Regions from separate parts of the Stenotrophomonas sp. ESTM1D_MKCIP4_1 genome, predicted to be linked through region 2. Evidence: riboswitches for the same ligand, from Rfam matches in the RefSeq annotation. Region 2 holds a riboswitch; the other holds the start of a gene.

Region 1 (14,763 bases), 760 kb from region 2:
AGCGTGCTGCTGCTGGTGACCGCCTTCGCGGCGCACTACATGAGCCAGTTCCACATCTATCTGGATGCGGACATGCTGCGCAATGTGCTGGCGACGGACCCCAAGGAAAGCCGCGAACTGATGACGCCCGCGCTGATCTGGCCGGTGCTGCTGCTGGCGGTGCTGCCGATGGTGCTGCTGTGGCGGGTGGAACTGCGCCGCCGCAGCTGGGGCCGTACGCTGCTGTGGCGTCTGGCCTTCCTGCTGGTGGCAGCCGCCACCGCACTGGGCGGGGCGCTGGTCTCGTTCCAGGATGTGTCGGCGCTGATGCGCAACCAGCGCGAAGTGCGCTACCTGGCCACCCCGGCCAACGTGCTGCTGGGCATGCCGCGGGCCCTGCGCAGCGAGAATCCGGTGCAGCATGCGCCGAAGCTGCCGATCGGCACCGATGCCAAGGCCACGCCGCGTGCGCCGACCAGCAAGCCACGGTTGCTGGTCATCGTGATGGGCGAAACCGTGCGTGCCCAGGACTGGGGCCTCAACGGCGGGCGCAACACCACCCCGGAACTGGCGCAGGCACCGGTGATCAATTTCCCGGACATGCATTCGTGCGGCACCAGCACCGAGGTCTCACTGCCCTGCCTGTTCTCGCCGTGGGGACGGCATGACTACAACGAAAAGAAGATCCGTGCACATCAGTCGCTGCTGCATGTGCTGAACCGTGCGGGCGTCACGCCGCTGTGGCGCGACAACCAGTCCGGCTGCAAGGGCGTATGCGAGGGCCTGGACTTCCAGTCGCTGTCCGACGCGACCACGCCGGGGCTGTGCGCCGATGGGCGCTGCATGGATGAGATCCTGCTGCAGGATCTGGCGGCGCAGGTACGTGCCAGGCCGGGCGACCGGGTGGTGGTGCTGCACCAGCTGGGCAACCACGGCCCGGCCTACTTCGAGCGCTACCCGGCCGCCTTCGCCCGCTTCAAGCCGACCTGCGATACGCGTGACATCGGCCGCTGCTCGCGCGAGGAGATCACCAACAGCTACGACAATGCGGTGCTCTACACCGACCACTTCCTGAGCAGGACGATCGGCACGCTGCAGGGTCTGCAGGATTACGACACCGCGATGATCTACCTGTCCGACCATGGCGAATCGCTGGGTGAGAAGGGTCTGTACCTGCATGGCGTACCGTATGCGATCGCCCCGGCCGAGCAGACGCGCGTGCCGATGACGATGTGGTTCTCGCCGGGCTTTGCGCAAAGCCGCGGGCTGGACCTGCAGTGTGTGCGCAGGCGTTCGGCGGCGTACACCGACCACGACAACCTGTTCCCGTCGGTGCTGGGGCTGATGCAGGTGAAGACCGCGCTGTACGAGCGCGACCGGGATCTGTTCGCCGGCTGCGAGAGCTGAGGGATCTTGTTGGGCAGGGCTTGCAGCCCTGCACCTGCGGCACAGCCCCCGGTAGTGCCGGCCGCTGGCCGGCAACATCAAAGTCAGAAGCGGGATATCCGTGGGTTGGCGGGGTGGGTCCGGTCGAGGGGGACGCCGTAAATACGTCCCTGTAGGCTCGGTCGCCGCATCCATGCGGCTCACGCCCCCTCAACCGGACCCACCCCGCCTTCGACAGTCTCCTGCGATCTGTCGGAATGGCGTTCTGCTCTGGTAGGTGTCGACCTAGGTCGACACCTACCAACAGCGGAGCGAACCTGTCGAAGGCGCGGGTGCAGGGCTGCAAGCCCTGCCGAACCTTTGCCACTTGCGGTGGCAACGACTGCCCACTAGCCTTCGGCCGTCGTTCACCACCCAAGGACCGCCCGTGACTCACCGCCATCTCCTGCTGGCCTCGGCTATCGCAGCCGCCACGCTGGCCCTGGTCGCCTGCAAGAAGGAACCTTCGCCCGGCACCGAGGCCGCCACCGCCAGCGCCCCTGCCGGCGAGACCGCCGACCAGTTCGTCGCCCGCATCAACGCCGAATTCAAGGCCGCCTACCCGGAGATGACCTCGGCCCAGTGGCTGTCCTCCACCTACATCAACAGCGATTCCGAGCGGATCGCCGCCAAGGCCAACGAGCGTTCGCTGACCCAGCTCAACAGCTGGATCGAGCAGGCCGCGAAGTTCGAGGGCCAGCCGATGAGCGAGGACAGCAAGCGCGCCATCCACCTGCTGAAGCTGATGTCCTCGATGCCCGCACCGCGTGATGCGGCCAAGCTGGCCCAGCTGACCCAGATCGCCACCCGCATGGAAGGCAGCTACGGCGCAGGCAAGTACTGCACCGATGCCAACGATCCCAACTCCTGCCGCCAGCTGGGCGAGCTGGAACAGGTGCTGGCACGCAGCCGCGACTACGACAAGCAGCTCGATGCCTGGCAGGGCTGGCACAGCACCACCAAGAGCATGCGCGGCGACTACCAGCAGTTCGTCAGCCTGGTCAATGAAGGCGCCAAGGGCATGGGCTTCACCGATGCCGGGCAGATGTGGCGCAGCGGTTACGACATGCCGCCGGAGCAGATCGGGCCGGAAACCGACCGGCTGTGGGAACAGGTCAAGCCGATGTACGAGCAGCTGCACTGCTACGCACGCGGCAAGCTGGACACGACCTACGGCAAGGACAAGGCCGAAGTGGGCAACGGCCTGATCGCCGCGCACCTGCTGGGCAACATGTGGCAGCAGGACTGGTCCAACCTGTGGGACCAGCTGGAACCATACCCCGGTGCCGGCAGCCTGGACATCACGGCGGCGCTGGAAAAGCAGTACCAGTCCAACCTGAGCGCGGCGCTGGACAAGGCCGGCAGGGATGCCGGCGTGACCGCCCGATACAAGGCGCAGCGCGAGGCCGAACTGCGCACCGCCAAGCAGATGACCGAGCGCGCGCAGGACTTCTACGTGTCGCTGGGCATGCCCTCGCTGCCGCAGACGTACTGGGAACGCACCCAGTTCATCAAGCCCGATGACCGCGACGTGGTCTGCCACGCCAGTGCCTGGGACATGAACATGGAAGGCGACGTGCGCACCAAGATGTGCATCAAGCCGAACGAAGAGAACTTCACCACCATCTACCACGAGCTGGGCCACCTGTATTACGACCTGGCCTACAACCCGCTGCCGCCGCTGTTCCAGAGCGGTGCCAACGATGGCTTCCACGAAGCGATCGGCGACACCATCGTGCTGGCGATGACGCCCAAGTACCTCAGTTCGATCGGCCTGGTGGATGCGCCGACCGAAAGCCGCGAGGCGGTCATCAACAACCAGATGCGCATGGCCCTGTCGGGCGTCTCGTTCCTGCCGTTCGGGCTGATGATCGACCGCTGGCGCTGGGGTGTGTTCGATGGCTCGATCACCCCGGACAACTACAACAAGGCCTGGTGGGATCTGAAGGCCAAGTACCAGGGCGTGGCCCCGGCCAGCACCCGCGGCGAGGAATTCTTCGATCCGGGCGCGAAATACCATGTGCCGGGCAACACCCCGTACACCCGCTACTTCCTGGCGCGCATCCTGCAGTTCCAGTTCTACAAGGGCCTGTGCGATGCCGCCGGCTACAAGGGGCCGCTGCATGAGTGCACCTTCTACGGGAACAAGGTAGCCGGCCAGAAGTACTGGGCGATGCTGAGCAAGGGTGCCAGCCAGCCGTGGCAGGCCACGCTGAAGGAACTGACCGGCAGCGACAAGCTCGATGCGGGCCCGATGATCGAGTACTTCAGCCCGGTCAACGAATGGCTGAAGCAGCAGAACCAGGGCCAGATGTGCGGCTGGCAGGCCAGCGCGGCACCGGCAGCGAAATGAGAAAAGGGGTGGATCCGCGAGGATCCGCCCCTTTCGGTAGTTCCGGCCGCTGGCCGGCAATGGGTTGCCGGCCAGCGGCCGGCACTACCTCATGACGTCAACTGTTCTTCTTCGCCGCCATCGCGGCGGCCAGCTCGGCCTTGTATTCCTCGAAGGTCTGGCCCTTCTCCCTGGCCTCGGCCTGCGCAGCATCGCGCAGCGCGTCGGAGTACATCAGGCGCACCGGCGTGCCGTTGCGCTCGTGCAGTTCACCGGCCTGCATGATCAGCGCCAGCACCTGCGCGGCGCTCTCGCTGTGCCCGGCGATGCGGCCATCCATGCCCAGCACCCACTCGCCATCGCGGCGCACGACACCGGCCAGCAGCGTGCGCTGCGCATCGCGCAGTTCGGCATGCGGCTCCACCGGCGAAGCCTGGGCAGCGGCCTTGTTGGCAGCCTTCTCTTCCTGGCGGCGGCGCTGGTCGCGGCGGGTCTTGGAGGTGGTGGACATGGGGGCGGCATCGCTACGGGGGGGCGCAAGGATAGCGCACCCCGGCCGCGGTGCCGCTTCACGGGGCGCCCGCCACCGCTCCCGCGGCCGGTCAGCGGCCCGTGGCCACGGCCTGCAGGGCGCGCTCGCGGCGGTGTTCCCAGTACCAGAATACGAACCCGGCGGCGAAGAAGCCGGCCTGGCCCAGCGCCAGATGCAGCGGGGTGCCGCTCAGCAGCGGGGAGACCAGGCCGGCCACCACGGTGCTGATCATCAGCTGGATGAACGCCTGCAGCGAGGACGCCAGGCCGCGCTGGTGCGGGTACATGTCCAGCACGGCCAGGGCCAGGATCGGGAAGATCAGCGCCATGCCCATGCCGCCCAGGAAGATCGGCAGCACCGCCCACGGCAGGGCGAACTGCGGCGCCAGTGCCACGTAGCCCACGTTGAGCAGCACCGACACCGCGCACAGGGTGAAGCCGATGGCGATCTGGCGGGTGGGCGCGGTGCGCCCGGCCATGCGACCGGACAGGAACGAGCCTGCCGTCATGCCACCGATGGTGGGAATGAACAGCCAGGCGAAACCGCCCTCACCGAGGTGCAGGTGCTGCATCACGAACACGGGCGCCGAGGCGATGTACAGGAAGATGCCGCCGAAATTGATGCTGCCGGCCAGCGCCAGGCGCAGGAAACGCGGATTGAAGCCGATGCGCACGTAATCGCGCAGCAGCCCACGCGGCGACAGCGGCATGCGCGCTTCCACCGGATGGGTTTCGGGCATGAAGCGTGCGGTGCAGACCAGCAGCAGCAGCGAGAACGCCACCAGGAACCAGAAAATCAGCGGCCAGCCGGCGCCGCTGAGCAGGATCCAGCCACCGATGATCGGCGCAATGGCCGGGGCGATGCCGAACAGCATCGACACCTGGCTCATCAGCCGCTGCGCGTCGTGGCCGTGGTAGAGATCGCGGATGACCGCACGGCCGACGATCATGCCGACGCCGGCCGACAGGCCCTGCAGCGCGCGGAACACCAGCAGCGTGGTCAGGTCGGTGGACAGTGCGCAGCCGACGGAGGCACCGATGAACACCACCAGGCCGGCGAGGATCACCCGCTTGCGGCCCCAGGCATCGGACAGCGGCCCGTGCGCCAGGCTCATCAGCGCGTAGAACAGCAGGTAGACGCTGATGGTCTGCTGCACGGCCACTTCATCCACTGCCAGGCGCTGGGCCAGCTGCGGGAAGGCCGGGAAGATGGTGTCGATCGAGAACGGGCCGAACATCGCCAGGCCTGCCAGCAGCAGGGCCATGCGTCGGGTGGAAGGGGCAACAGCGGCGGTCATCGGCAAAGCGTCCGGCAGGGCCATGCGCGGCACGCACGGCGGGCGCCGATCCCCTGCAGCAGGGACGGCGCCAGATGAATACGAGAGTCCGGCCATGATAGGCCGCCAATGCAGCCGATGCCATCGACCACTGCACCGAACGCATGCCCGGGCCATCGGCCGTTCAGGCGGGCCGGTGCCCTGCCCGGCTTTCCGGGCCGCGTTCAGCCATGGCAACCGGCTATAATGGGCAGGCAACATGGTGGGAGAAGCGGAACACCGCTGCCGAAGGCGCAACGCCCGTAATCGCTCAGGCCCGATACCACCCGTAACAGAACTCTGGAGAGACCGGTTCGATCCGGCGCCGAAGGGGCACGAAGCTGCGGTTTGCCGCGCTTTTAAACTCTCAGGCAAAAGGACAGAGGGGCGCCCCGCAGACCGCCAGCCGGCGGCTTTGTGCCCGTGCGTGTGCCCTTTCCTGACGGATCCTTCGCCATGTCCCAGAACACCCCCTCCCTGCGCGAGCTCGAGCACCATTCGGCGTTCGTCGAGCGCCACATCGGCCCCAACGATGCCGAGATCGCGCAGATGCTCGACGTCGTCGGCCATGCGTCGCTGGATGCGATGACCGATGCCATCGTGCCGGCCAGGATCAAGTCGCCCGCACCGCTGGCGCTGCCGGAATCGATGACCGAAGTGCAGGCGCTGGCGAAGATCCGCGCGATCGCCGACAAGAACACCGTGCTGCGCAGCTTCATCGGCCAGGGCTACTACGGTACGCACACGCCGAACGTCATCCTGCGCAACATCCTGGAAAACCCGGCCTGGTACACCGCCTACACCCCGTACCAGGCGGAGATCTCGCAGGGCCGCATGGAAGCGCTGATCAACTTCCAGACCCTGTGTGCCGACCTGACCGGCATGGAAATCGCCAACGCCTCGCTGCTGGACGAAGCCACCGCCGCCGCTGAAGCGATGACCCTGGCCAAGCGTTCGGCCAAGTCGAAGTCGGACACCTTCTTCGTGCACGACGCCGTGCACCCGCAGACGCTGGAACTGCTGCGCACCCGCGCCGAGCCGATGGGCATCGTGCTGCGCGTGGGCACCCCGGCCGAAGCGCTGGAAGCGGAGGCCTTCGGCCTGCTGCTGCAGTACCCGGACACCTTCGGCCAGGTGGGCGACTACAAGGCCCTGGTCGATGCCGTGCACGCACGCGGCGGCCTGGTGGCCGTGGCCACCGACCTGCTGGCCCTGACCCTGCTGGCCGCCCCCGGCGAATGGGGCGCGGACATCGTGGTCGGCAACAGCCAGCGCTTCGGCGTGCCGTTCGGTTTCGGCGGCCCGCACGCAGCGTTCATGGCCTGCCGTGACGCCTACAAGCGCTCGATGCCGGGCCGCCTGATCGGCGTGTCCATCGACGCCGAAGGCAAGCCGGCCTACCGCCTGACCCTGCAGACCCGCGAGCAGCACATCCGCCGCGAGAAGGCCACCTCCAACATCTGCACCGCGCAGGTGCTGCTGGCGGTGATGGCCTCGATGTACGCCGTCTACCACGGTCCGGAAGGCCTGGCCCGCATCGCGCGCCGTACCCACCGCCTGGCCTCGATCCTGGCCGCATCGCTGCGCAGCGCCGGCGTGCAGGTCGGTGGCGACTTCTTCGACACCCTGCACATCACCGGCGTGCACGCCGATGAGGTCCACGCCAAGGCCCGCGCGGCCGGCTACAACCTGCGCGCGATCGACAGCGATTCGGTGGGCATCAGCCTGGACGAGACCGCCACCCGCGCCGACATCGTCGCCCTCGCCGCCGTGTTCGGTGCACAGGCCGATGTGGACGCACTGGATGCCAGCACCGCCGACGAACTGCCGGCCGGCCTGCTGCGCCAGTCCGCGTTCCTCACCCACCCGGTGTTCAACACCCACCACAGCGAGCACGAACTGCTGCGCTACCTGCGTTCGCTGGCCGACAAGGACCTGGCGATGGACCGCACGATGATCCCGCTGGGCTCGTGCACCATGAAGCTCAACGCCACCGCCGAGATGATCCCGGTGACCTGGCCGGAGTTCTCGCAGATCCATCCGCTGGTGCCGGCTGACCAGGCGCTGGGCTACAAGGAACTGATCGAGTCGCTGGAAGCGATGCTGGTCGAGTGCACCGGCTACGACGCGGTGAGCCTGCAGCCGAACTCCGGCGCGCAGGGCGAATACGCCGGCCTGCTGGCAATCCGCGCCTACCACCGCTCGCGCGGTGAGGGCCACCGTGATATCTGCCTGATTCCGGATTCGGCGCACGGCACCAACCCGGCCTCGGCGCAGATGTGCGGCATGAAGGTCGTGGTGACCAAGACCGACGCCAACGGCAACGTCGATGTCGAAGACATCCGCGTCAACGCCGAGAAGTACAGCGACCGCCTGGCCGCGATCATGATCACCTACCCGTCCACGCACGGCGTGTTCGAGGAAGAGGTGGTCGAGATCTGCGAGATCATCCACCAGCATGGCGGCCAGGTGTACACCGACGGCGCCAACATGAACGCCCTGGTGGGCGTGGCCAAGCCGGGCAAGTGGGGTTCGGACGTTTCGCACCTGAACCTGCACAAGACCTTCTGCATTCCGCACGGCGGCGGCGGCCCGGGCGTCGGCCCGTGCGCGGTGAAGGAACACCTGGCACCGTTCCTGCCGGGCAAGCTGGGCGACAACGGCCCGGTCGGCATGGTCAGCGCCGCCAGCTTTGGCAGCGCCTCGATCCTGCCGATCAGCTGGATGTACATCGCCATGATGGGCAGCGAAGGCCTGCGCAAGGCCACCCAGGTGGCCCAGCTCAACGCCAACTACATCGCCAAGCGCCTGGCCCCGCACTTCAGGACCCTGTATACCGGCCGCAACGGCCTGGTGGCGCATGAGTGCATCCTCGACGTGCGCCCGCTGGAGAAGACCAGCGGCATCGGTGCCGAGGACGTGGCCAAGCGCCTGATCGACTTCGGCTTCCATGCCCCGACGCTGAGCTTCCCGGTGGCCGGTACGCTGATGGTCGAGCCGACCGAAAGCGAATCGCTGCACGAACTGGACCGCTTCATCGACGCGATGATCCAGATCCGCGAGGAAATCCGCGCGATCGAAGACGGCCGACTGGACCGCGAGGACAACCCGCTGAAGAACGCGCCGCACACCGCGACCGCCGTGACCGCCAGCGAGTGGACCCACGCCTACCCGCGCGAACTGGCGGCCTTCCCGCTGCCCAGCCTGAAGCTGCAGAAGTACTGGCCGCCGGTGGCCCGCGTCGACAACGTGTACGGCGACAAGAACGTGATGTGCGCCTGCATCCCGGTCGATGCCTACAAGGACGATGAAGTCGAGGCATAAATTCTCGATGGATCGGTAAACGGAACGGCCCGCGCAAGCGGGCCGTTTTCGTCTGCATCCACGCATGGCGTGGATCTACTGCGGGTGGTCCGCTGCATCCACGCATGGCGTGGATCTACTGCGGGTGGTCCGCTGCATCCACGCATGGCGTGGATCTACTGCGGGTGGTCCGCTGCATCCACGCATGGCGTGGCTCTACTGCGGGTGGGCCGCTGCATCCACGCATGGCGTGGATCTACTGCGGGTGGTCCGCTGCACCCACGCATGGCGTGGATCTACTGCGGGTGATCCGCTGCATCCACGCATGGGGTGGATCTACTGCGGGTGGTCCGCTGCATCCACGCATGGCGTGGCTCTACTGCGGGTGGTCCGCTGCATCCACGCATGGCGTGGATCTACCGTCGGCATTTTCCAGTAGATCCACGCCATGCGTGGATGCCGTTTTCTCACGGGTCCGGCATCTGCCCCAGGCTCAACTGCCAGGACACGCCGTAACGGTCCTGCACCCAGCCATAGCGGTTGCTGAAATCGTAGTCACCCACCGGCATCAGCCAGTGCCCGCCCTCGCCCAGCACACGTGCCGCACGCTCGAACTGTTCGCTGCCGGCGCATTCGACGAACAGCGAGATCGACGGGCTGAAGGTGAAGTCATGCACGTCCAGGCTGTCGAAGCACAGATAGTGCGTGCCACCGAGCAGGAAGATGGCCTGGCGTACCTGCCCGGGCACGCCCGCGCCCGCCCCTTCGGGATGGCGCTGCAGGGCCAGCAGGTGGAAATCGGCGAAGGCCTCGGCGTACAGCGCCATGGCGGCCTCGGCCTGGCCGGTGAACATCAGGAACGGGCGGCTGCGCAGCATGCGGTACTCCTGTTCGACGGGCCGATGACGGCCCACGCGCTCAGGATGGCACGGCGGATGTGCAGCCCCCGTGGTAGTGCCGGCCGCCGGCCGGCACCCCCGGTCACGCTTCGCGCATGCGCCGGGCGATGGCACTGCCGGCCGCGATGGCGGCGGTCAGGGCCACCATCGACAGGAACTGCAGGCGCGTATGCGCCTCGCTCAGCAGCAGGCCGAAGATCAGCGCCAGGATGGCCAGCGCACAGATCGTCAGCCACGGGAAGCCGGCCATGCGGAACGGCAGGCGGGTCCCCAGGCGCTCGGCACGGCGGCGCAGCACCAGCTGCGAAACCAGCGACAGCGTCCACACCAGCAGGCAGGTGGAACCGACGATGTTCAGCAGCACCGGCAGCACCTTGTCGGGGAACAGCAGTTCCATGATGGTTGCAGCAAAGCCGAACAGCACACTGGCCAGCACGGCGATGACCGGCACCTGGCGCGGGTCGGTCCAGCCCAGCACGGCCGGCGCCTCACGGCGCTGCGCCAGCGAATAGATCATGCGGGATGCGCCGTAGAGGTTGGCATTGAGGGCCGACAGCAGGGCGATCACGGCAATCAGGGTGATGGCGGTGGCCGCACCGGGGATGTTGGCCACGTCCAGCACGGCGGCGAACGGCGACTTGAGCGCCTCGCTGGTCCACGGCACCACCGCGATGATCACGCTGAGCGAGCCGATGTAGAACACCAGGATGCGCCAGGCCACGGTGCGGATGGCACGGGCGATGCTGCGCTCGGGGTCTTCGGTTTCGGCCGCGGCCACGGCCACGATCTCAGTGCCACCGAAGGCAAAAACGACAACCAGCAGCGCCGCGCCGATTCCGGCCAGACCGTTGGGCGCGAAGCCGCCGTGCTGGGTGAAGTTGCTCAGCCCGGGCGACGCCACCTGCGGCAGCCAGCCCATCAGCAGGGCGATGCCGATGGCGATGAAGGCCAGAATAGCCACCACCTTGAGGATGGCGAACCAGAACTCGAACTCGCCGAAGTTCTTCACCCCGAGCAGGTTGATCGCGGTAAAGAACAGCATGAAGGCCAGCGCGGCCATCGGCACGGGAATCGCCGGCCAGACCGTGGCCAGCAGGCCCGCCGCACCCACGGCCTCGGCGGCGATGACGATGACCAGCTGCACCCACCACAGCCAGCCGACCGTGGCACCGGCCGTGGCGCCCATGGCGTCGGCTGCGTACACCGAGAACGCGCCGCTGGTGGGCTTGGCTGCCGCCATTTCGCCCAGGGCGTTCATCACGATGATCACCAGCGCGCCGGCGACCAGATACGACACCAGCACGGCCGGGCCGGCGGCCTGCACGCCCACGCCGGAACCAAGGAACAGGCCGGCGCCGATCGCGCTGCCCAGGCCCATCATGATCAGCTGGCGCGGCTTGAGCGAATGGCCCAGGCGGGACGGCGAGGCAGGCGTAACGGGGCTGGCGGGCATCGGCAGGATTGGCGGCGGCTACAGGGGCGTCACCTTACATTGTCCGCCACCTGCGGCGATAGGCACAGTGCAGCAGACCGCTCAGGGCAGCATGGCCTCGCCGGCCGTGCCGCCGATGGTCGCGTCGACGTTCTCCCCGATGCGGGCCCGATAGGCGCGCGGCGAGAAACCGGTTTCAGCCTTGAACTTGCGGGTGAACGCGCTCTGGTCGCTGAAGCCGCAGGCCTGGCCGATGCAGGCAATGCTGTCATCGCCATGCAGCAGGTGCATGGCCATCTGGATGCGCAGCCGGGTCAGCACCTGCTGCGGCGTCATCTGGAACACCTTGCGGAAGCTGCGTTCCAGCTTGGACAGCGAGAAACCGGTGATGTCCAGCAGGGTCTGCATGCGCACGTTCTCGGCGTAGTGCGCGTTGAGGTGGGCCAGCGCCAGGCGCAGCTGCTCGTACTGGCTGCCCAGGCTGTCCTTCTGGCCCAGGTCGCGGGAGATGCCGATCAAGCCCTGGATGCTGCCATCCACCAGCAGCGGCCGCTTGCAGGTCAGGCACCAGCCCGGTTCGCGGTTGGCGAACAGGTGCAGCTCCATCAGGTTCTCGATCACCTCGCCGGACAGTACGCGCGCGTCCTGGTCAACGTAGTCCGCGCTCAGGCCGGTCGGATAGATCTCGGCGGCGGTGCGGCCGATGACGTCCTTGCGCGCACGCAGGCCCAGCCGCCGCAGCATGGTCTGGTTGACGTGGGTGTAACGGCCCTGGCGGTCCTTCATGAAGAACAGCACGTCCGGGATGGCGTCGAACAGGGCTTCGATGTCGGTGGGCTCGACTCGCATGCAGCAAGCATACCCGAGGGCGCTTTTGCCCGTACGTTCACCTGCGGCGGACCGTGGGTTAACGGCCGGCGGGCGACTGTCATGGCCTGCCCCCTCGTACCCGGAGAGACCCTCGATGGCCGCCAGCAAGCCGACCGGCAAGCGCGCACCCGCCCCGTCCCAGAAATCCCAGACCCAGCACCGCGGCGAGGGTGACGAACTGCACCTGCAGGCCGGCGGCACCCACCCGCCGATGACCACCGCGCAGGGCATTCCGGTGGCCGACAACCAGAACTCGCTGCGCGAGGGCCCGCGCGGCCCGACCCTGCTGGAGGATTTCATCCTCCGCGAGAAGATCACCCACTTCGACCACGAGCGCATTCCCGAGCGCATCGTGCATGCGCGTGGCAGCGCGGCCCATGGCTACTTCGAGTTGACCCATTCACTGGCGAAGTACACCCGCGCACGCGTGCTGACCGAGGTCGGCACGAAGACGCCGGTGTTCACCCGCTTTTCCACCGTGGCGGGCGGCGCCGGTTCGGTCGATACGCCGCGCGACGTGCGCGGTTTCGCGGTGAAGTTCTACACGCCGGAAGGCAACTGGGATCTGGTCGGTAACAACATCCCGGTGTTCTTCATCCAGGACGCAATGAAATTTCCCGACCTGGTGCATGCGGTGAAAATGGAACCCGACCGCGGCTATCCGCAGGCGGGCAGCGCGCACGACACGTTCTGGGATTTCATTTCGCTGATGCCCGAATCGATGCACATGATCATGTGGGCGATGAGCGACCGTGGCATTCCGCGTTCGCTGCGCATGATCGAAGGCTTCGGCGTGCACAGCTTCCGCCTGTTGAACGAAGCCGGCGAATCCACCTTCGTCAAATTCCATTGGCGGCCGAAACTGGGCATCCAGTCCACCGTGTGGGATGAAGCGCTGAAGCTGCAGGCGGCCGACAACGATTTCCATCGCCGCGACCTGTTCGAGGCGATCCAGCGCGGCGACTTCCCCGAATGGGAACTGGCGGTGCAGCTGTTCACCGAAGAAGAGGCCGAGCAGTTCCCGTTCGACCATCTGGACCCGACCAAGATCATTGCCGAATCACTGGTGCCGCTGAAGGTGATCGGGCGGATGGTGCTGGATCGCTGGCCTGACAATTTCTTCGCCGAGACCGAGCAGGTGGCGTTCTGCCCCGCCAACGTGCCGCCGGGCATCGACTTCAGCAACGACCCGCTGCTGCAGGGCCGACTGTTCTCGTACCTGGACACGCAGCTGATCCGCCTGGGTGGGCCGAACTTCCACCAGATTCCGGTCAATGCGCCGAAGTGCCCGTTCGCCAACCACCAGCGCGACGGCCACATGCAGATGCAGGTGCCGAAGGGTCGCGTGGCCTACGACCCGAGTTCGCTGGAAGACGACAGCCCGCGCGAAACCCCGGCCGGCTTCCGCAGCCATGCAACCGCCGACGACGGACGCAAGGGACGCACGCGTGCGGCGAGCTTCGCCGACCACTACAGCCAGGCGCGTGCGTTCTTCCGCAGCCTGGAAAAGCCGGAGCAGGCGCACCTCGCGTCGGCGCTGGTGTTTGAACTATCGAAGGTTGAAACGCTGAAAGTGCGCGTACGTACCGTCAGCCATCTGCGCAACATCGACGAATCGCTGGCCAGGCGCGTGGCCGACGGCCTGGCCCTGGCCGACCTGCCTGACGCCGCGCCGACGGCAACGCCGGCACAGGACATGCCCGCTGTTCCCGAAGTGCGCATCATCGGCCGCACGAAAGACACGCTGCAGGGGCGCTGCATCGGCATCCTGTTCGATGAAGGCTCCGATGCGGGCTTGATCGCCAGCCTGCGCAAGGCCGCGCAGAAGGCCGGCGCCGACGTGAAACTGGTAGCGCCGAAAGTGGGCGGTGCCACGCTCAGCGATGGCAAGCGCCAGGCCGCCGATGGCCAGCTGGCCGGCACGCCGTCGGCCGTGTTCGATGCGGTGGCCGTGGTGCTCAGTGCAGAAGGCGCCAAGGCGCTGGCCAAGGAAGCCGCCGCGGTCGAATTCATCAGCCATGCGTGGGCACACCTGAAGGCCATCGCCAGCGATGCCGGCGGGCAGGCGCTGCTGAAGGCGGCGCGCGTGGGCAACGATGGCGGCATCGTGGAAGCGGAAGATGCGAAGGGCTTCCTTGCGGCCGCGGCCACCCGCCAATGGGCGCGGGAACCGAAGCTGCGCCTGCTGGCCTGATCGTCTCTGACAGGAGAAGCAACATGCCCCGTGGTGACAAATCCGCCTACACCGACAAGCAGAAGCGCCAGGCCGAGCACATCGAGGAAAGCGAACGCGAGCGCGGCGCCAGTGAAAGCACGGCCGAACGCATCGCCTGGGCCACCGTCAACAAGCAGGACGGCGGCGGCAAGCGCAGCGGCAGCGCGCGCAAGGGGACGAAGAAAGCGCCTGCGAAGAAGGCTGCGACAAAGAAGGCCGCGGCATCCAAGGCAACGAAAACCGCCGCGAAGAAAGCGACCGTCAAAAAGGGCAGCGCAGCAACCCGCAGCGCCGCCGCCAAGAAGGCAGCGGCGACCCGTGCCCGCAACAAAGCAGCGCGCAGCACAGCGGCCAGGAAGTCCACCCGGACGCGCGCCGCCAACTGAACGTCACACACACAGGCAGACACACCGGACCTGCAGCGTCAGGTCCGGCATTTCCACCGCACCGGCTTCTGCCAC
Region 2 (14,763 bases):
CAAGAGCGTGCAGCAGACCGTAGATGACGGCGCCGAACGCGAGCGGAAGGCCGAGGCAGAAGCAACTCAATGATGGGTGGGGTCAGAGCCCTTTGCGGCGCAAAGGGCTCTGACCCCGGTCTGCTTAGAACCCGCAGAAGCAATACGCCAGTGCTTTCACCGGGGCGCCGTTGCCCTTCTCGCGCGCGGCGTTCTCGACGAAGCGCAGCTGCGTATCGACTTCCGGCATCGTGCGCGCCAGCATCATCCGCGCCATGCCCGAGTCGGACAGCATCCAGGCACCGGCGTGGCTGCCGGCGAACCCAGTGATGAACTGCGCGAACGGGGTAGCGGGCTTCTCGATGTAGCGCACGCGGTACTTCTCTTCATTGCCCAGCTTGGCACGGCTGGCTGCATCGGCCACGGCGTCCTTCATGCCGCCGAAGGCGTCGACCAGGCCGCGTTCCTTGGCCTGCGCACCACTCCAGACGCGGCCACGGGCCACTTCATCGATGGCCTCGACCGGCTTCTTGCGCGCCTCGGCCACGCGACCGGTGAAGTCGGCATAGCCCTTGTTGATCACCGACTGGATGACCTGGCCCACGGCCGGGTCCATCGGACGGGTGACATCAAAGGCACCGGCAAAGCGGGTCGTGCCCACGCCATCGGTGTGCACGCCGAACTTGTCCAGCGCGCGGCTGAAGTTGGGGATCATGCCGAAGATGCCGATCGAACCGGTGATGGTCGACGGATCGGCGTAGATGCGATCGGCGTTCATGCTGATCCAGTAACCACCGGATGCCGCCAGGTCGCCCATCGACACTACCACCGGCTTGCCGGCAGCCTGCAGGGCCACTACTTCACGACGGATCTGCTCGGAGGCGAAGACTTCACCGCCCGGCGAATCCACGCGCAGCACCACCGCCTTGACCTGCTCGTCGTCGCGTGCGGCGCGCAGCAGGGCCGAGGTCGATTCACCACCGATGCGGCCGGCCGGCAGATCGCCACCGCTGATCTCACCCGAAGCCACGACCACGGCCACCTGCGGACGGTTGTCCACCGGGTTGCGGCGCGCGTCGAGCTGGCCCATGTAGGAGGCGAAGTCGATGTTGCGGAAGCCGCCATCGGCATCTTCATCGGCCACGCCGCGCTCGATCATCAGATCCTCGAATTCCTCGCGGGTCTTCAGCGCGGTCACCAGCTTCTGCTGCAGGGCGAACTTGGCCAGATCGCCACCGGCTGCGGCCACGCCCTCGGGCAGGGTATCGATGCCCGCAGCCAGCTGTGCCGGATCCAGGCGGCGCGCCTTGGCGATGTCGCCCAGGTAGCGCTGCCACACATCATTCATCCAGAACAGGTCGGCTTCCTTGGATGCCGGCGAGGCCGCATCCAGCACGTACGGCTCTGCGGCGGACTTGTACTCACCCACCTTGAACAGGTGCACGTCCACGCCCAGCTTGTCCTGCAGACCGGTGCGGAAGTACTGGCGGTAACGGCCCAGGCCTTCCAGCACGACCGACCCCATGGGGTCCAGGTAGACCTCATCCGCCTGCGCGGCCAGCAGGTACTGCGACTGGCCCATGCTCTGGCTGAAAGCGACAATCTGCTTGCCCGAAGCGCGCAGGTCCTGCAGCGCACCGGCCACTTCACGCAGCGAGGCGAAACCGGACGGCTGCAGCTTGTCCAGTTCCAGCACCACGCGTTCGATCTTCTTGTCGGTCTTGGCCGCCTCGATCACCCGCAGCAGATCACGCAGCTGCACTTCCTCGGCACCGTTGTCGCCAACGGCCTTGGCCAGCGCGCGGCTGACCGGGTCGGCACTGAACTGCTCGACCAGCCGGCCTTCCGGCGCGATCACCAGCGTGGTGCGGTCCTGCAGCGACTTGCTGGCGGAGGCACCCATGCCAGCGGCGACGATGAACATCACCAGCAACAGCAGCAACAGGCCGAAGAACACCAGGTTGAGGATCAGCCGGCGGGTGAAATTCATCACGTCCCACAGCCCGATGAAGAAACTGGCGACGGGGTTGCGACGTGCCGGGGGCAGCGGGGGCACGGTTTGGTTCATGGAACGCTCCGGATGGCTTCTTGCCGTGGTAACAGCATAGCCGGTGCCGTGTGAGGCGGCATCGGACACAAGTCAGGGGATCGCCCGTCACGGTCTGTGGTGACGGGCGCGACGATCAGTTCAGGGCCGACTGGCCGATGCGCAGGCTGCTGCGGCGCAGGCGCCACCCCATCAGGATGGCGGCGGCGGTCAGGCCCACGATCAGGCCGATCCACATGCCCTGCGGGCCCATGCCCAGGCCCAACCCGAGCCCGGCGCCAAGCGGCATGCCCAGCCCCCAGTAGGCGAACATGGCGATGAACATCGGTACGCGGGTGTCCTTCAGCCCGCGCAGCGCGCCGGCCGACAGCACCTGGATGCCATCGGGGAACTGGAAGGTGGCCGCGTACAGCAGCAGGGTGGACGCCAGGCCGGCCACGGCCAGGTCATTGGTGTAGACACCGACGATGGCATCGTGGCCGAACAGCAGCACTGCTGCCGACAGCGTCTGCGTGCCCATGATGATCGCGTAGCCGGCCCACGCCGCGCGGCGCACGCCGAAGCCATCACCACGGCCGACCGCATGGCCCACGCGCACGGTAGTGGCCTCGGCCACGCCCATCGGGATCATGAAGCACAGCTGCGCCACGTTGATCGCGATCTGGTGCGCGGCCGCCTCGTTGGCGCCCAGGCGGCCAATCAGCAGCGCGGTGACGATGAACAGACCGCCTTCCATCAGCACGGTGATGCCGATCGGCAGGCCGGTACGCAGCAGGTCCCAGATTGCCGCCGGGCGCGGGCCTTCAAAGTGGGCGAACAGCTGCAGGTGGGCGAAGCGCTTGGTGAACCACAGGTAGGTGGCGAACGCGATGGCCTGCAGCCACATCATCACCGCCGAGGCGATACCCAGGCCTTCCGCCCCCATTTCCGGGAAGCCGAGCTTGCCATTGGCCAGTACGTACCCCATCGGCGCCAGCACCAGCAGTCCACCGAAGCCGAGCAGCATGGTCGGCAGCGTCCAGTGCATGCCCTCGCTGAGGTAGCGCATGCAGAAGTACAGGGTCAGCGCCGGTCCCCCCCAGCGCACCGCGTGCAGGAACGCCGTCGCGCCGGGCACGATGTCCGGGGCGATGCCGAACGCCGGCAGCAGCGGCGGCACCACCGTAAGGAAGGTGAACATGATCAGGCCCAGGCCCAGTGCGAGCCACAGCGCCTGGCGGAACAGCGGGCCGATCTCGCGCTCGCGGCCGGCGCCGTGCAGCTGCGACACCGATGCGGTGAGCGAGATGAGCGTGCCGATGGGGATCAGCATCGGCAGCCACAGCAGGGCCGTGCCGATGGTCACCGCGGCCAGGGTTGCCGTGGCGTGGTGGCCGGCAATGACGTTGTCGACGAAGGAGATGAGACCGGTGGATACGTGACCCAGCACCAGAGGCAGGGCGAGCAGACCGGTCGCGCCGACTTCCTTGCTGAAGCGCGGCGTGGAGGTTGCAGTAGACATGGAGGTACAGAACGCCAACTGCGGTTGCGCGCGAAGGGCACAGGCACCGGGTTGGGGGCGGCCATTTTACGGCCAAACGATGCCACGCCGCATGCCCGGTAGAGTCGACCGTTGGTCGACTGCGCTTCATTCGGCCCGCGCAGGCCCCCCCGCGCTGCGCGCGGTAGTGGACCAACGGTCGACTCTACCCCGTTGAATCCCGGTCGAATCCCCGCCGAAATCCCGACCGGATCCCGGTCGGATCCCCCTGATTTTACTGGCCGGCCTGTCGCTTCAGCCAGGCGTCGCGTTCGGCGGCCGGCACCGCCAGGAAGGCGCTGCGCACGGCGTCGCGTTCCTGCGGTGGGGTGCGCTGGGCAACCAGCGCCAATTGCGTCAACTGCGCGGCGCTGAGTTGGCGCAGCACGGCCAACACTGGTTCGCGCTGCTCCGGCGGCACCAGTCCGAACAGGCCGTGCAGCTTCGGGAACTGCATGCCCAGCTGCGGGCCCAGCCGCCAGCCATCGCGGAAGGACTGGTCCTGGGCCTGGAACTGCTCGCGCAGGCGCTGCTGCTGTGCAGCCGGCAGCGCGGCAAAGCGGGCAGCGGCCTGGCGGATGCGTTCGCGCTCGCCCTCCGGCAACGCCTTCCACGCAGCGTAATCGGCACGACGCTGGCGCTGCTGCTCGGGCCGCAGTTGGGCAAAAGCGTCGGGTGAGCTCGTATCAGCAGCCAGTGCTGGCGTTGTGCCGGGTGCAGCGGGGGGCAGTGGCACCTGCAGCGAAGGGGGCGCGGCGGCCAGCGACAACGGCAGTGCCAGCAGCAGGCTGGTCAGCAGGAACTTATTCATCGGCAGCGGCCGTTTCCAGCGCGGCACCAACCGGCTCGGGGCGGGTCGGCTTGGGTTCGGATTCGTCCACCGGCAGCGGGCCACCTGCGGCGCTCCACGCATAAAGATCGGCATCGGCGGCCAGCGGATAGTCACGGTCGGCCAGCATGGCGGCGTCCTCGGCCGCGTGGCCATCGGCGCCGGCCATCGGCTGCACATCGGTGGCCGGCAGGGCTTCGACAGTGACCGGACCGGCCTCGGCGACCACGCCTTCCGGCAGCGGCGCATCGCTGGCCGGCGCACGGGTCTGCCAGTAGCGCCAGCCCAGGGCGGCGGCCAGCAGCACCGCGACCGTCGCCAGCAGGATGACCGGGCCACGCCAGCGCGGTGCGCCACCGGCAGCACGGCGGCGCTTGGGCGCACTGCGCTCCTCGCGGGCCGGCGCGCGCCAGCTGGTCGTAGGGGCCTGGTTGTTGGTCGCCGGCGCCGAGGGCTGCTGCAGCTGCTGCAGGCGCTTGGCGGGCAGATCGCGGATACGCAGCTGCACCTGCTCGGCCAGACCGCGCCATGCGGCGGCGTCGGGCTGGCCGTGGGCGTCACGCGGGCACGCGGCGGCCAGCAGCTGCTGGTAGCCGTCCTCCTCGATGTCCAGCACGCGGGTGGCAATGCTTTCATCCAGGCTGCCGCCGACCCGCAGCAGCAGGGCCAGACGCGGCAACGGCGGCATCTCGCCCAGGGCAGCCAGCGGCAGCGGCCATTGCCCCGCGGCCGGCTCGCGCAGCGCCTGGCGCTGGCCCAGCAGGGTCCAGAAACGGGTGGGCCACTGCGCCATCGGCAGATCACTGGCCACGGCGGAAAAAGCACGCATCACCGCAACCAGGGTCTGCTCGGCACGGGCGGGGTCACCGCACTGCAGTTCGGCAACCACCAGTGCGCGGCGCTCGACACCACGCAGGAACGCCGACAGCGCGCCGGCCGCGGTCGAGGAAACAGGGGCGGGCACAGCCGTCATCGGTTACTCCAAAGGTCTGCCGGCATGATAGCGGCAGCCCATCGGCGGCCGGCAGGACTTGCACCCGCGGCTACTTCGTGCTGCAGGTTGTGCACAGCATCAATCGTGCCGGGCAACGAACCGGGCTGAGCCAGCGCATTCACCCTGTTTCAGCAATGTTTCACACTCAAATCATTGATTTCAATGATGTTTTAAGTATGGCTATTTTTTGACCAACCCGAGTGTAAAGCTGTCGCCATCGGCCTCATGCGGTTCCGCTGACCGGTAACACACAACGTTATCCACAGAAGATGTGGATAAGACTGAATCTCTAATAGCCACCTGTATTTAGGTGACATTTATGATTCCGCGGCCACTGCGGGCGCCGTCCTCCGCTCTGCCATCGGCTCCCGCCCGGCCCGTTACACTGCGCCGATGCTCGACCCCATCCCGACCCTGCAGGTCGCCCTGCCCGTCCCGCTGCCGCGCCTGTTCGACTACCTGCCCCCGGAAGGCCCCGGCCCGGCCGTGCCGGTCGGCTGCCGGCTGAAGGTGCCGTTCGGCAACCGCGAGCTGGTGGGGATGGTGGCCGGCCATGGCCAGGTGGACGACGGCCAAGGCCTGCGGCAGGCGCTGGCCTGGTGCGACCCGCAGCCGCTGCTGCAGGGTGAGCTGTGGCAGAGCCTGCAATGGCTGGCCCGTTACACCCACTCCCCGCTGGGCGAGGTGGTGAACACGGCCCTGCCCGGCCCGCTGCGCCACGGCGAAGCCCTGCCCGACACCCATCACTGGGGCTGGCAGTTGACCGCCGCCGGCCAGGCCCAGCGCGAAAAGCTGCGCGCCGGTAGCCGTCCCCGGCAACTGGCCGAATTGCTGGGCGAGGCCGTGGTTGATGAGGATGTGCTGGGCGCGCGCATGGACGATTGGCGCACGGCCGCACGCAGCCTGGCCAAGCGCGAACTGGCCGAGCGCGTGGTTCTGAGCGTGGCGCCCCAGCATGCACAGCCCCTGCCCGGCCCCACCCTCAATGCCGAACAGGCCGAAGCCGTGGCCGCGATCAGCGCCGCCGACGGGTTCCATGCGTTCCTGCTGGATGGCGTGACCGGCAGCGGCAAGACCGAGGTCTACCTGCAGGCCATCATCCACTGCCTGGCGCAGGGAAAGCAGGCGCTGGTGCTGGTGCCGGAAATCGGCCTGACCCCGCAGACCCTGGCGCGCTTCCGGGGCCGCCTGGGCATCGCGGTACACGCCCTGCACTCGGGGTTGAGCGACAACGAACGCGCGCGCGTCTGGGCGGCCGCTTCGCGCGGGGAGGCGCGGGTGATCGTAGGGACCCGCTCAGCGGTGTTCACCCCGCTGCCACACGCCGGCCTGCTGATCGTCGATGAGGAACACGACGGCAGTTACAAGCAGCAGGATGGCATCCGCTACCACGCCCGTGATTTCGCCCTGGTGCGGGCCAAGGCACTGGGCATTCCCGTGCTGCTGGGCAGCGCCACGCCTTCGCTGGAAACCCTGCACAACGCCTACGCAGGCCGCTACACCCATCTGCGCCTGAAGCAGCGCGCAGGTGATGCGCGGCCGCCACGCGTGCGCATCCTGGATGTCCGCAAGCGGCCGCTGCACGATGGCCTCAGCGACGACGTGCTGGCCGGCATCGGCGAGCATCTGCGGCGCGGGCAGCAGGTGCTGGTCTTCAAGAACCGCCGCGGCTACGCACCGGTACTGCTGTGCCACGACTGCGGCTGGACCGCGCCCTGCCAGCGCTGCGATGCGCCGATGACCGTGCACGGCGGTGGCCGCCGCCTGCAGTGCCACCACTGCGGCGCGCGCCAGCCGGCGCCGCTGGCCTGCCCCGCCTGTGCCAGCCTCGCGTTGCAGCCGCAGGGCATCGGCACCGAACGCCTGGAAGAACACCTGGTCAGCGCCTTCGCCGATTACCCGGTGGTGCGCATCGACCGCGGCACCACCGCGCGCCGCGATGCGCTGGAACAGCAGCTGGCGAAGCTGGGCGACCAGCCCGGCATCCTGGTCGGCACGCAGATCCTGGCCAAGGGCCACGACCTGCCCAAGCTGACCCTGGTGGTGGTGGTGGGCATCGACGAGGGCCTGTTCTCGGCCGATTTCCGTGCCAGCGAAAAACTGGCGCAGCAGTTGATCCAGGTGGCTGGGCGTGCCGGCCGCGCGCGTGATCCCGGCGAAGTGTGGCTGCAGACCCACCACCCCGGTCATCCACTGCTGGAAACCCTGGTGAACGGTGGCTACCACCCGTTCGCGCAGGCTGAACTGAACCAGCGCCAGGCCGCCGGCTTTCCTCCGTTCGCGCATCTTGCGCTGATGCGTGCGGAAGCCCAGCAGGTGGAACATGCCAACGCCTTCCTGCTGGCGGCGCGTCAGTTGCTGGGGGAGCAGAACGTCGTGGAGGCCTATGGGCCGATGCCGGCGCCGATGCCACGCCGCGCCGGCTACCAGCGCACGCAGCTGCTGCTGTCGGCGCTGCAGCGGCCACCGCTGCACGGCGTGCTGGCCCAACTGGTGCCGCAGCTGTACGCGCTGCCGGAGGCACGCAAGGTGCGCTGGTCGCTGGATGTGGATCCGACGGATCTGTATTGAGGATCGGCGCTGGGGTCAGAGCCCACCCTTCAGGTGGGATCCGACCCCGACCCCGGTCGCCCCCGCTTACGTCAGCGGCGACATCACGCCGCGCTGGTACGCCGGGCGCTCGCGCAGGCGGGCGTACCAGTCGGCCAGGTGCGGCAGGTCCGGGCGCTGGATCGGCAGTTCGTACCAGGCGTAGATCAACGAGCCCAGCGGAATGTCGCCCATCGCGAATGTCTCGCCCGACAGCCACGGCTGCCTGGCCAGGGTTGCATCGGCCATCGCCAGGTAATCACCGGCACGCACGATGGCGGCGTTGATGCGTGCTTCATCGCGGTCGGCCGGGGCGGTGCGCATGATTCCCCAGATCAGTTCGGAGTACAGCGATGCCATCCGCGAGGTGCTCCAGTCCATCCACTTCTCGGCCTGCGCACGCTCCATCGCATCTTCGGCGTACAGCGTGCCCAGCGAATAGCGCGCGCTCAGGTAGCGCACGATGGTGTTCGATTCCCACAGCGGCAGGCCGTGGTCTTCGATCACCGGCACCAGGCTGTTGGGATTCATCGCCACGTACTCGGGTGACTGCGTGCCGCCATGGCTGCCGCCCACTTCGATGCATTCGTACGGCAACCCGATTTCTTCGGCGCACCACAGCACCTTGCGGACGTTGCTGGAATTACGGCGGCCCCAGATCTTCAACATTGCGGATTCCCTTGCCTGCAGCGGTGCGCCACGGTGGCGCGGAGCCGCTACGATACGCCCATCCACAGGGAGAGACGACGTGACTGCATGGGATGCTTTGAACTACGTTCTGCTGGCAGCGGGGCTGGTGATGCTGGTGCTGGGCTACCGCCGTTCCAGCCGCAACCAGCTGCTGTGTGCGGGGCTGTTGCTGCTGGCCTTCAATGGCGTCGAGGATTTCGCCGCCGGGTTTGCCGACGGCCATGCGGGTTCCGATGCGCGGGTGATCTGAGTCGCGGCGTCGATGTGCCGGCCAGCGGCCGGCACTACCGGTCTCTCTGATGTGCCGGCCAGCGGCCGGCGCTACCGGTTCTTTTTCGGCAGCGCGCGCACGTAGGACGATTTGCCGTCCTTCTTCAGCTCGAACAGGCCGATGGCTGCCAGCAGATCGCTGAGTTTTCCATACCCGTAGTTGCGTGGATCGAACGAGGCCTGGTTGCCGATCTGGCTGCCGACCGGGCCCAGGTGCGACCAGCCGTCTTCGCCCTCGGCCGCCGATACCGCACGGCGCAGCATCTTCACCAAGCGCGTGTCGTTGCGCAGTTCCGCGCTGTTCTTGCGCGGGCGCACTTCATCGCTGCCCACCTGCCCGGCAGGCACCTGTTCGGCCCCGGCCTCGACATCGGGAACACTGGCATGGGTCTGGCCCAGCGCTTCAAGGTAGGTGAACTTGGAACAGGCATTGACGAACGGCTCCGGCGTTTTCTTTTCACCGAAGCCATAGACCTTCACGCCATCGGTCAGCAGGCGCATCACCATCGGGGTGAAGTCGGCATCGCTGGACACGATGGCAAAGCCATCGAGGTTGCGCGCGTACAGCAGGTCCATCGCATCGATGACCATGGCCATGTCCGACGCATTCTTGCCCTTGCTGTAGGCGAACTGCTGGATCGGGCGGATGGCGTACTCGTGCAGCACCGCTTCCCAGCCTTTCAGCCGCGGGCTCTTCCAGTTGCCATAGGCACGGCGCACGTTGGCCACGCCATAGCGGGCGACCTCGGCCAGGACTTCGTCGATCTTCGATGCCGGCGCATTGTCGGCGTCGATCAGCAGGGCGATGCGCTTTTCCGGTTCAGACATGATTTCCTCGGTGGGCTGCAGGCTGAGCGGAGTATCACCCATGGCCACTGCCCGCCATGTGACGTGCGATGATGCAGGGCGACATCCATCCCCCTCTGGAGTACGTCGATGAGCCGCGAACCAGTCCCCCACCTGGTCATCATCGGCGGCGGTTTTGCGGGCCTCTGGGCCACCCGGGCCCTGGCCCGCGAGAAGATCAGGATCACCCTGCTCGACCGCCGCAACCACCACCTGTTCCAACCCCTGCTGTACCAGGTCGCCACCGCCGGCTTGTCCGCCCCCGATATCGCCGCCCCGCTGCGCCATATCCTCGGCCACCAGCGCAACGTGGAAGTGCGCCTGGGCGAGGTCGTCGCCATCGACAAGGCCACCCGCCAGGTTCAGCTGGCCGATGGCAGCACCCTGGGCTACGACAGCCTGCTGCTGGCGACCGGCGCCACCCATGCCTATTTCGGCAACGACCAGTGGGCGGCCGATGCGCCGGGCCTGAAGACCCTGGACGATGCCATCGCCCTGCGCCGCAAGCTGCTGCTGGCCTTCGAGCGCGCCGAGGCCGAACCGGACCCGGCGAAGAAGGCCGCCTGGCTGAGCTTTGCCGTGGTCGGCGGCGGCCCGACCGGCGTCGAACTGGCCGGCACCCTGGCCGAGATCGCCCGCCACACCCTGCGCAACGAGTTCCGCCACATCGACCCGGCCAGCGCCACGGTGCGCCTGGTCGAGGCGGGCCCGCGCGTGCTGTCCTCCTTCCCCGAAGTGCTTTCGCTGAAGGCGCGCCGGCAGCTGGAAAAGCTGGGCGTGGAAGTGCTGACCGGCACCCCGGTGAGCGACATCGACAGCCAGGGCTTCAAGCTGGGCGAGCAGTTCGTGCCCGCACGCACCGTGGTCTGGGCCGCTGGCGTGGCCGCCTCGCCGCTGGCGCGCACGCTGGACGTACCGCTGGACCGCGCCGGCCGCGTGCTGGTGCAGCCCGACCTGACCCTGCCCGACCATCCCGAATTGTTCGTGGCCGGCGATCTGGCCGCCGTGAACCAAGCCAACGGCAAGCCGGTGCCCGGCGTGGCGCCTGCCGCCAAGCAGATGGGCAAGTACGTGGCCGATGTGATCCGTGCGCGCCTGCATGGCAAGCCGACGCCGGGGCCGTTCAAGTACGCCGATTACGGCAACCTGGCCACCATCGGCCGCATGGCCGCCATCGTGCACCTGGGCAAGCTGCAGCTGTCGGGCATCCTGGCCTGGTGGTTCTGGCTGGCCGCGCACGTGTTCTTCCTGATCGGTTTCCGCAACCGCATCGTGGTGCTGTTGAACTGGGCGGTGGCGTACTGGAGCTACCAGCGCAGCGCGCGCATCATCTTCGGCGATGATCAGGAAGACCGACGGCCGAGGTAATGGCCTGCACGACCCTGGGGTCGGATCCCTTTCCGCAGGAAAGGGCTCTGACCCCGCCTCTCAACCACTACGCAAAGGAATGCCATGACCACCCCTGACGCCCAGCAGAAGCGCGCCCGCACCGCCCTTGAACAGTTGCTGGGCACCGAAGAAGGCGAGGACAGCGTCGACCTGTTCATCCAGCATCATCTGGACGAGATCGAAGCCGGGTACTGGAACGCGCAACTGGGCACGGCCACGCCGGCGGCCAGCGCGGTGCTGGGCCTGCTGCAGCCGCGCGCGCCCTGGGGAGACGATGGATCGGTGCACGTCGATTTCGAGCTGCCGGGCGACGTCTCGCAGTATGTGCTGAGTGTCGAGTTCGATGAGGACGGCGAGGTGCTTGGCGTTTCGATGGAGAGCTGAGCGCGGCGAGGCCATCCACGCGTGGCGTGGATCTACTCCGCCTTCGGTTTCGGATACCACAGCGCATTGACGATGACCCAGCGCTGGTCGAAACGACCCATGTGGAAGTAGTCGACGAACCACGGGGTTTCCAGCCGCACCGAGGCCGCGTTGCCGGTGACATCCAGCACCGTGCAGCGGCGGTCCCATTGCTCCTTCGGAGTCTTCAACGCGCCCTGCTTGGTCAGAGCCACCAGTTCTTCCTTGGACATGCGGCGCAGGCCCAGTCGCTCATCCGGCGTATCGCCCAGCACCGCGCGCTTGGCCACGTCCGGGTGCAGGGACCGGGCCACGCGCTGCGGGTCGGCCTCCAACTGGCCGTCCACGTAGTCGTGGCAGGTGGCTTCGATGGCCGCGAGGGTGGCCGGGTCGGCGGCCGGGCTCGTCGCACCGGCAACAGCAAACAGCAGGGCAAGCGTGGGCATTCCGGGTCTCCAGCGCTGGGCGTCTGGCGATGATGGCATGGGTGCGGCACCCATCCACACATGGCGTGGATCTACTGCATCAGGCGCATTTCATCGGCGCCCATCCACGCATGGCGTGGATCTACGGGACGGCCTGGGCCGGGGCCTGCAGCCAGGCCAGCTTGCGTTCACGCGGCTGCTGCTTGAGCTGCCATTCGGCACGTGAGGCAGCGGCGCGGTCCGGGTATTCGCGCACGGCGAGGATGCGCAGCGGCGGCCGGGCCCGTGTGTAGCGGGCGCCCTTGCCGGCCTGGTGGGCGGCGAAACGGGCCGCCACGTCGGTGCTGATGCCGGCGTAATAGCTGCCATCCCGGCACTCAAGCAGATACAGGAACCAGGGCACGGGCGGACGGGTCATGGGGAGATTATGGCGTGCTGCACTGCAGCGGATATACTGGCGGCCGAATGCAGGAGAGAGGCGCCACGCTGGCGCCCGCCGAAGGCGCAGGCTCCCATGATCGCTCAGGCCGGTGGGCTGGAATCCCACCAACCATGCATTCGACTCGCCGAGCTGGAGAGAGGTCACCGGGCACGCCCGGCACGATCCGCCGAAGGGGCACGCGGTTCATCCCGCTGAACTCTCAGGCAAAAGGACAGCGGGAGCGGCACCGGTCATCGTCATCCCGTCATTGCGCAGGCAGTGGCGGTATACGCGCATGGCCGGCCCCACCGCGCCCGGAGCCTTTCCCATGCTGCTGTCCATCATCTACCTCGTCGCCATTTCCGCCGAAGCCATGACTGGCGCCCTGTCCGCAGGCCGCCGTCGCATGGATCTGTTCGGCGTGGTCATGATCGCCTGCGTCACCGCCCTCGGTGGCGGTTCGCTGCGCGACATCCTGCTGGGCCACTACCCGCTGGGCTGGGTGAAGCACCCCGAGTATCTGGGCTTCACCGTGTGCGCGGCGCTGATCGCCACCTGGGTGGCGCGCTGGATGCATCACTTCCGCCGCACCTTCCTGGTGCTGGATGGCCTGGGGCTCATTGCCTTCACCCTGATCGGCTGCTCGATTGCACGCGAGGCCGGCCATGCGATGCCCATCGTGCTGATTGCCGGCATGCTGACCGGTGCCTTCGGCGGCGTGCTGCGCGACATCCTCTGCAACGAAGTGCCCCTGATCTTCCAGAAGGAGCTGTACGCGATCATCTCGCTGCTGACCGGCGCGGTGTACCTGCTGCTGCTGCGCTGGGGCGTGGCCGATGCCACCGCCATCCTGTGCTGCCTGGGCGGCGGCTTCGCGGTGCGCCTGCTGGCGATCCACTACCGCTGGGAAATGCCCAAGTTCGTGTACCACGACGAAGTGCATTGACCGTTTGACGGTAGTGCCGGCCGCTGGCCGGCAACGCTGCACACGCCCACAAATTCCAGCAGGTTGCCGGCCAGCGGCCGGCACTACCGGTGATAGGACATGACCAAGGTCATGCGGCATTCGCCGGTCTGATTGGCTACCATTGACGCCCCGTCGCACGCGCGACGGCATCCAGCCACGCTGCGCTCGCGGCCCCGCCAGACAACTCCCCTCCCCCGCTGCCCGCTGCGCATGAAGCGTGACCGGGCGTACATGTCCCTGCGTGCCCGCAGGGCGCAGGATGCCCCATGTCCGCTGTTGAGCCGTCCCGTAGCACCCCGTCGCGTTCCCACCGCAGGTGGGCGATTCCCGCCGCCATCATCGTGATCGGCCTGGTGGCCTGGTGGGCGTGGCCGCGCGCCGATGCGGACGTGGCCGAAGGGCCGGGCAAGACCGTACCGGTGCGCGTGGCCCGCGCCAGCGCCGAACCGCTGCAGCTGCGCCTGAAGGCCGTCGGCACCGTCACCCCGCTGCACAGCGTGGTGGTGCGCAGCCGCGTGGATGGTGAACTGCTGCGCCTGCATTTCCAGGAAGGCCAACAGGTCAAGGCCGGTGATCTGCTCGCGCAGATCGACCCGCGCCCCTATGAAGTGAAGCTGGCGCAGGCACAGGGCACCCAGCAGCAGAACCTGGCCGAACTGGAAAACGCCGAACGCCAGCTGCAGCGCTACCGCGAACTGCAGAAGCAGAACTACGTGTCCGGGCAGGAACTGAGCGACCAGCAGAGCAAAGTCCGCCAGCTGCAGGGCCGACGCATCAGCGATCAGGCTTCGGTGGACGAAGCGCGCCTGCAACTGCAGTACACCCGCATCACCGCACCGGTCAGCGGTCGCGTCGGCCTGCGCCGGCTCGATGTCGGCAACCTGGTGCACGCCAGCGACACCGACGGCCTGGTGACCCTGGCGCAGACTGCTCCGATCAGCGTGCTGTTCACCGTGCCCGAACCGGAACTGCCGGCCCTGCTCGACGCCGTGCAGGCGCAGGCCGGCCTGCCGGTGGAAGCCTGGGACCGCAGCGAAAGCAAGGCACTGGCGCAGGGCACGCTGTCCAGCGTCGACAACCGCATCGACACCGCCACCGGCACGCTGAAGCTGCGCGCGCAGTTCGACAACGCGGGCCTGGCCCTGTTCCCCAACCAGTTCGTCAACGTGCGCCTGCAGCTGGGCGAACACCCGGCACTGCTGATTCCCGATGCCGCCGTGCAGTTCGGCAGCCAGGGCAACTACGTGCACATCGTCGACAAGGACAACAAGGCACAGCGCCGCACCGTGGTGCTGGGCCCGGCCGATGAGGGCCGCGTGGCCGTGCGTTCGGGCCTGCAGGCTGGCGACCAGGTGGTGATCGAAGGCATCGACGGGCTGGAAGACGGCACCGCGGT

The links. A riboswitch is a leader RNA that binds a small molecule or an ion and turns the genes downstream of it on or off. The one in region 2 is predicted to bind glycine.
Region 1: another riboswitch for glycine. It lies ahead of gcvP (aminomethyl-transferring glycine dehydrogenase); the one in region 2 lies ahead of C1924_RS17760 (trimeric intracellular cation channel family protein).

The regions. Positions count from the first base shown of each region.
Region 1 covers NZ_CP026004.1:3,137,639-3,152,401, forward strand. The annotation lists gene C1924_RS14395 (phosphoethanolamine--lipid A transferase) at 1-1,386, shown strand, start outside; gene C1924_RS14400 (M2 family metallopeptidase) at 1,793-3,757, shown strand; gene C1924_RS14405 (hypothetical protein) at 3,855-4,247, opposite strand; gene C1924_RS14410 (multidrug effflux MFS transporter) at 4,339-5,565, opposite strand; glycine riboswitch at 5,874-5,976, shown strand; gene gcvP (aminomethyl-transferring glycine dehydrogenase) at 6,040-8,907, shown strand; gene C1924_RS14420 (VOC family protein) at 9,354-9,764, opposite strand; gene C1924_RS14425 (amino acid permease) at 9,868-11,238, opposite strand; gene C1924_RS14430 (AraC family transcriptional regulator) at 11,320-12,066, opposite strand; gene C1924_RS14435 (catalase) at 12,299-14,281, shown strand; gene C1924_RS14440 (hypothetical protein) at 14,305-14,688, shown strand.
Region 2 covers NZ_CP026004.1:3,894,290-3,909,052, forward strand. The annotation lists gene C1924_RS17700 (hypothetical protein) at 1-73, shown strand, start outside; gene sppA (signal peptide peptidase SppA) at 125-2,047, opposite strand; gene C1924_RS17710 (MATE family efflux transporter) at 2,163-3,527, opposite strand; gene C1924_RS17715 (DUF3106 domain-containing protein) at 3,781-4,356, opposite strand; gene C1924_RS17720 (hypothetical protein) at 4,349-5,347, opposite strand; gene C1924_RS17725 (primosomal protein N') at 5,762-7,939, shown strand; gene C1924_RS17730 (glutathione S-transferase) at 8,006-8,626, opposite strand; gene C1924_RS20385 (hypothetical protein) at 8,706-8,897, shown strand; gene C1924_RS17735 (NYN domain-containing protein) at 8,969-9,745, opposite strand; gene C1924_RS17740 (NAD(P)/FAD-dependent oxidoreductase) at 9,854-11,131, shown strand; gene C1924_RS17745 (DUF2004 domain-containing protein) at 11,216-11,536, shown strand; gene C1924_RS17750 (nuclear transport factor 2 family protein) at 11,569-12,000, opposite strand; gene C1924_RS17755 (GIY-YIG nuclease family protein) at 12,122-12,397, opposite strand; glycine riboswitch at 12,438-12,527, shown strand; glycine riboswitch at 12,541-12,646, shown strand; gene C1924_RS17760 (trimeric intracellular cation channel family protein) at 12,729-13,346, shown strand; gene C1924_RS17765 (MdtA/MuxA family multidrug efflux RND transporter periplasmic adaptor subunit) at 13,634-14,763, shown strand, end outside.